DNA from 2 places in the Streptosporangium sp. CA-115845 genome. Region 1 is predicted to be linked to the other one. Evidence: riboswitches for the same ligand, from Rfam matches in the RefSeq annotation. Region 1 holds a riboswitch; the other holds the start of a gene.
What was found. Region 1 has a riboswitch for glycine ahead of gcvT (glycine cleavage system aminomethyltransferase GcvT). Riboswitches for the same ligand answer to the same signal wherever they lie in the genome.
Positions count from the first base shown of each region.

Region 1 (3,199 bases):
GCGATCAGCGCCCGGGCGATCGCCACCCGCTGCTGCTGCCCGCCGGAGAGCTCGCCGGGCAGCGCCCGTTCCCGGTCGGCCAGCCCGACCGCGGCCAGCAGTTCCCTGGCGCGGGCCCGGCGGTCGAAGCCCACCCTGCGCGGCAGCACGGGGGCGAGCACGTTGTCCAGCAGGCTCAGCGCCGGGAGCAGGTGGAAGCGCTGGAAGACGAAGCCCACCGCGCGCCGGTGCCGGTCGAGACCCCGGCGCCCGAGATCGTCGACGTGCTTCCCTCCGACGTGGATCTCGCCCCCGTCGGGGAGATCCATCGCACCGACGAGATGGAGGAGCGTGGACTTGCCCGCTCCCGAGGGCCCGGTGAACGCGACCGCCTGACCTGCCTCGACCTCCAGGCCGACCTCGTCGAGCGCCCTGGTGGAGCCGTGGACACGGCTGACGCCTCGCAGGCTGACTTCAACGCTCATGACCGATACATTGTCACAATGTACGAGGGTCCGTGAAGTTCCTATCTTGTGACAATGTAGGAATCATGCCACTTAGCCATGCCGTGCTCACCCTGCTGGCCGACGGGCCCAGCCACGGCTACGAACTCAAGGCCCGGTTCGAGGCGGCGGTCGGCCCCCAGTGGGGCGGCCTCAACATCGGGCACCTGTACCAGATCCTGGACCGGCTGGTCAGGGACGGCCACGTGACCCGCAGCCACGTGACCCAGAGCGACCGCCCGGACAAGACGCTGTACCGGCTGACCGAGAGCGGCGCCGGTGAGCTGCGGGATTGGGCGGGCGCTCCCTGGGTCCGCTCGTCGGGGTTCCGGGACGAACTGTTCCTCAAGCTGCTCGCGGCCACCCGGCTGGGCACGGACGCACTCGGCTCGTTCGTGTCCGCTCAGCGCCAGGCCTACCTCTCGGACCTGGCGGCGCTGACACGCCTGCGCCGCGAACAGGACGACCCTCTGGTGTCCCTGCTCATCGACGCGGCCATCGCGCACACCAGAGCCGACCTGCAGATCGTCGACGGCGCCGAGGAGCGCCTGGCGGCGATGGCCACCGCCGGCGCGGACGTGCACGCCGTAAGGCCCGAGGGCGATGGTCTCCGGGCACTGGGCGAGGGGGCCTGATCCCGGCCGGCAGGCGCGAGGGGATTTCGCTCGGCCGGTGCGGGCGGTTAGGCTGGCCGACGACACCGATGAACCCCGCGCGGGAGAGTGTCCTGACATCCAGGCCAGGACCCCTGAAGGAGCAAGCCCTCCCCGCGAACCTCTCAAGGCAAAGGACCGTGCGGGTAGGTGCCTCTGGAAAGCAGGTCCCACGACCTCGCCGAAGGTGAAAGTCCGGTAAAACCCGGATGAAACTCTCAGGCACCAATGACAGAGGGGGAGGATGATCTCATCTGTCCCTTGTCTGAGGTGCGAACATGTCCCGACCTACGCCGCTGCGCGGCGTGCACGAGTCCCTCGGCGCGACGCTGACCGACTTCGCGGGCTGGCTGATGCCGCTCCGCTACGGCAGCGAGTCCGCCGAGCACAACGCGGTCCGCCAGGCGGCCGGCCTGTTCGACCTCTCCCACATGGGCGAGATCTTCGTGACCGGCCCGCAGGCCGCCGAGGCACTCGACTACGCGCTGGTCGGCCACCTCTCCGCGCTGGCGCCCGGCCGCGCCCGCTACACGATGATCGTCGACGCCGGGGGCCGCGTGCTGGACGACCTGATCGTCTACCGGCTGGCCCCCGAAGAGTTCATGGTCGTCGCCAACGCCTCCAACTACCCCCGGGTGGCCGCCGAGCTGACCGAGCGCGCCAGGGACTTCGACGCCGCGGTGCGGGACCGCTCCGAGGAGTACGCGCTGGTCGCCGTCCAGGGGCCGCGCTCGGTGGAGATCCTGAGCACTCTCACCGACGCCGACCTGGACGGGCTCGGGTACTACGCGGGCCTGCCCGCCGTGGTGGCCGGACACGAGGCCCTCATCGCCCGCACCGGATACACCGGTGAGGATGGCTTCGAGCTGTTCGTCGCGGCCTCGGCGGCGGAACCCCTCTGGACCGCCCTCACCGAGGCGGGCGCGCCGCACGGGCTGGTCCCCGCCGGCCTGTCCGCGCGCGACACCCTCCGCCTGGAGGCGGGCATGCCGCTCTACGGCAACGAACTCTCCGCGGACCTCACTCCGTTCGACGCCGGGCTCGGCCGTGTGGTGAGGTTTGACAAGCCGGGCGACTTCGTCGGCCGGGCCGCCCTCGAACCGCTCAGGGACGTCCCGCCGGCCCGTCGTCTGGTCGGCCTGGTCGCAAGCGGCCGCAGGGTGCCCCGGCACGGGTATCCGGTGGTGGTCGCCGATGACGGCACGGTCGCCGGGGAGGTCACCAGCGGGGCGCCCTCCCAGACACTGGGCAGGCCCATCGCCATGGCCTTCGTGGACAGCGGCCTGTCGTCGGGGCTGGCCGTCGACATCCGGGGCAGCCGCGAGCCGGTCGAAGTCGTCGAACTGCCTTTCTACAGGAGGAAAAAATGAGCAGCATTCCCGAGGACCTGCACTACACCAAGGAACACGAGTGGATCGGCGGCGTCGACGACGGCCTGACCCTCACCGTGGGCATCACCGCCTACGCCGCCGAGGCGCTGGGCGACGTGGTCTACGTGCAGGTACCCGAGGTCGGCGCGTCGGTCGCCACCGGTGACGCCGTCGGCGAGGTCGAGTCGACCAAGTCGGTGAGTGACATCTTCGCACCGGTCACCGGCGAGGTCGTGGAGGTCAACCAGGCGGTCGTGGACGACCCCTCGCTGGTCAACAGCGACTCCTACGGCGACGGCTGGCTGTTCCGGGTACGTCTTGAGGGCTCCGCCGACGACCTGCTGTCGCCGGAGGAGTACACCGCGCTCACCTCGGGTGAGTCATAAGTTCGACGCCTCGCGTCACGGTCACGCGCGTCCCCGGGCGCGCGTGACCGTCCACGCTGGAAGGATTCAGATGACGATCAGTGTCTTCGATCTCTTCAAGATCGGAATCGGCCCGTCCAGCTCGCACACCGGCGGCCCGATGGCCGCAGCCCACAGGTTCGCCCGGGGCCTGCACCGGGACGAGCTGCTGGAGAAGACCGCACGGGTGAGCGCCATCCTGTACGGCTCGCTCGGGCTGACCGGCAAGGGCCACGGCAGCGACAAGGCGGTGCTGCTCGGCCTGTCGGGCGAGAAACCCGAGCTGGTCG
Region 1 is NZ_CP191988.1:1,922,887-1,926,085, reverse strand. Features, by position in the region: gene ACQP0P_RS11110 (ABC transporter ATP-binding protein) at 1-464, opposite strand, end outside; gene ACQP0P_RS11105 (PadR family transcriptional regulator) at 530-1,117, shown strand; glycine riboswitch at 1,188-1,286, shown strand; glycine riboswitch at 1,289-1,373, shown strand; gene gcvT (glycine cleavage system aminomethyltransferase GcvT) at 1,414-2,505, shown strand; gene gcvH (glycine cleavage system protein GcvH) at 2,502-2,891, shown strand; gene ACQP0P_RS11090 (L-serine ammonia-lyase) at 2,962-3,199, shown strand, end outside.

Region 2 (3,199 bases), 2.3 Mb from region 1:
CCAGCGCTCCAGCTCCCCTATCAGCTCGGCGTAGCCCGCCGCCTGGTCCTCCGGCGCGTACGGATGCAGCCCGGCGAACTCCGGCCAGGTGATCGGCTCCATCTCGGTGGTCGCGTTGAGCTTCATGGTGCAGGAGCCCAGCGGGATCATCGACCGGTCCAGCGCGACGTCCTTGTCCTGGAGCCTGCGCAGGTAGCGCAGCATGGCCGTCTCGGAGCGGTGGCGGTGGAAGACCGGGTGGGTGAGGTAGTCGCCGACCCGCGCCAGCGCGCCGGGCAGCGCGTCGTGCGCGGCGGCGTCCAGGTCGGCCAGCACGGTGCCGCTGACCTCGAAGGCGGCCAGGACCTGCTCCAGATGGAGGACCTCGGTCCTCTCGTCGCAGGTGACGCCCACGTGGTCGGCGTCGACCAGGCGCAGGTTGACGCCGTTCTCCCGGGCCGCGGCGACGACTCCGGCGGCATGCCCGGGCACACGGGCGAGCACGGTGTCGAAGAAGGTGTCGTGGACCACCTCGACGCCGCCCTGGCGCAGCCCCTCGGCGAGCACGACGGCGTGCCGGTGGATGCGGCGGCCGATCCTGCGCAGCCCCTCGGGGCCATGGTAGACGGCGTACATGCCGGCGATCACGGCGAGCAGCACCTGCGCGGTGCAGATGTTGCTGGTGGCCTTCTCGCGGCGGATGTGCTGCTCGCGGGTCTGCAGCGCGAGCCGGTAGGCGGGACGTCCCTCGACATCCTGGGAGACGCCGACCAGGCGGCCGGGCAGCTGGCGCTGGAGGCCGTCACGGACCGCCATGTAGGCGGCGTGCGGACCGCCGAAGCCGAGGGGGACGCCGAAGCGCTGCGAGGAGCCGACCGCGATGTCGGCGCCGAGCTCGCCCGGCGCGGCCAGGAGGGTGAGGGCGAGCAGGTCGGCGGCGGCGACCACCTGGGCACCGCGCGCGTGGGCGGCGTCGGCGATGGCGCGGAAGTCGCGAATCCTGCCGCTGGCGCCGGGGTACTGCACGAGCACGCCGAAGCAGTCGGGGAGCCCTCCGGTGAAGTCGCTCTCGACCAGCTCGATGCCGAGCGGCTCGGCGCGGGTGCGCAACACCGCCTTGGTCTGCGGCAGCGCGTCGGCGTCGACCACGAACACCTTCGACGAGGTGCGGCCCGCGCGGCGGGCCAGGGTCATCGCCTCGGCCGCGGCGGTGGCCTCGTCCAGCAGGGAGGCCCCTGCGACGTCGAGGGCGGTCAGGTCGGAGACGACGGTCTGGAAGTTGATCAGGGCCTCCAGCCGGCCCTGGGAGATCTCCGGCTGGTAGGGCGTGTACGCGGTGTACCAGCCGGGGTTCTCCAGGAGGTTGCGGCGGATGACACCCGGGGTGATCGTGTCGTGGTAGCCCAGGCCGATCATCGAGGTGAGCACGGTGTTGCGTCCGGCGAGGACCCGCAGCTCGGCGAGGGCCTCGGACTCCCCTGCCGCCGGGGGCAGACCCAGCCGGGCGAAGGAGCGGATCGCCTCGGGCACGGCCACCGCGACCAGGTCGGCGACGGAGGCGAATCCGACCGCCTCCAGCATGCGGGTCTGGTCGGCGTCGTCGGGCCCGATGTGACGGGTCGCGAACGGCGGAGGGGCGAGTTCGCTGAGCGATGACAGATCGGTCATGAGAAGCCTCTCGGGCGGGGTGGAGACCGGTGCTGGGCGCGGGCGTATGCCGGTTCTCCCCCTCTGTCATCACGACTGTCATCACGACGTGGTCGCTACCTGAGAGCTTCACCTGCCCTTGCCGGGAGGTTTGCACCGTCGGTGAGACGCACCTGGCGGGCGCGCCTGCTTTCCAGAGTTGCCTCGTCCGTGCGGTACAGGGTGCCTGAGAGATTCCGGGGAGGTTGCTCCTTCGGCGCCCCGATCGCGGTCGGGGTCTCTCCCGCACAGGGTCAGTGGCGAGTCCGAGTTTACCCGGTTCGTCGTGCTCTGCGACGACGGGCCAACTCATCGGCCTGATGATCGCCTAAAGGGCCCCCGCCCGACTCCGCGCGTTCGCCGGGAAGATCCGCGAGAGAGCCCTCCACCTCCTGCCACACCCGTCCCAGCGCGATACCGAAGACTCCCTGGCCGCCCTGGAGCAGGTCGATGACCTCGTCGGGCGAGGTGCACTCGTAGACGCTCACCCCGTCGCTCATCAGCGTGATCTGGGCCAGGTCGTTGACGCCACGCTCCCGTAGGTGCTGCACGGCGATGCGGATCTGCTGGAGGGAGACACCGGTGTCGAGAAGGCGCTTGACAACCTTGAGGACCAGAATGTCACGGAAGCCGTACAGCCGCTGGGAGCCGGAGCCGTGGGCGGCTCTCACGGTGGGCTCGACCAGGCCGGTACGTGCCCAGTAGTCGAGTTGCCGGTAGGTGATTCCTGCCGCCGAGCAGGCCGTCGGCCCCCTGTAGCCGATGTCGGCGGGCACTTTCACCGGTTGCCCGTCGAACAGCAGACCCTCTTCACCCGCGCGCTGACGTGCCGACTGGCGCCGTTCCGGGTCATCCTGGTCGGCGTTTCTACCCTCGCCGCTGCTGACCGCCACGCGGACCTCCGGCTTTCTCTCATCCCACGGCCTGATCTGGGGGTTTACGCACGACCGCAGGTTTCACTTGCACCGTAGGACTGGGGCCAAGTCCAGTCAACGACCCCACCCGGCGCGTCGTGAAGCGTAAATGCACCGAAATTCCTACCCCGCGCGGCCGAAGTCCTCGGGCGTGATCGTGTCAAGGAACTCCCTGAACTTCTCCACCTCGTCCTCCTGGTCGTCAGGGATGATCACCCCTGCCTCCTGTACCACGTCCTCACTCGCGAAGATACGTGCGCCGGTGCGAAGTGCCAAGGCGATCGAGTCGGAAGGACGCGCGCTCACCTCGACCCCGTTGGAGAACACGAGATCCGCGAAGAAGATGCCGTCACGTAAGGCGACGATGTTGACAGTGTTCAACCTGACTCCGAGCCCTTCGAGCACGTCCCGGAACAGGTCATGGGTAAGTGGCCGGGGTGGTGGTTCCTCGGCCTGGGCCATGGCGATCGCCGTGGCTTCCGTCATGCCGATCCAGATAGGTAGGTAACGCTCCCCATGCGTCTCTTTCAGCAGGACGATCGGCTGGTTGGAGGGCATTTCAACTCGAACGCCCACGACCTCCATCTGCAACACGGGCTGCTCCGTCTTCGCTGGATTCC
Region 2 is NZ_CP191988.1:4,272,093-4,275,291, reverse strand. Features, by position in the region: gene gcvP (aminomethyl-transferring glycine dehydrogenase) at 1-1,647, opposite strand, end outside; glycine riboswitch at 1,830-1,922, opposite strand; gene ACQP0P_RS21725 (MerR family transcriptional regulator) at 1,938-2,558, opposite strand; gene ACQP0P_RS21720 (bifunctional nuclease family protein) at 2,703-3,173, opposite strand.
Region 2: another riboswitch for glycine. It lies ahead of gcvP (aminomethyl-transferring glycine dehydrogenase); the one in region 1 lies ahead of gcvT (glycine cleavage system aminomethyltransferase GcvT).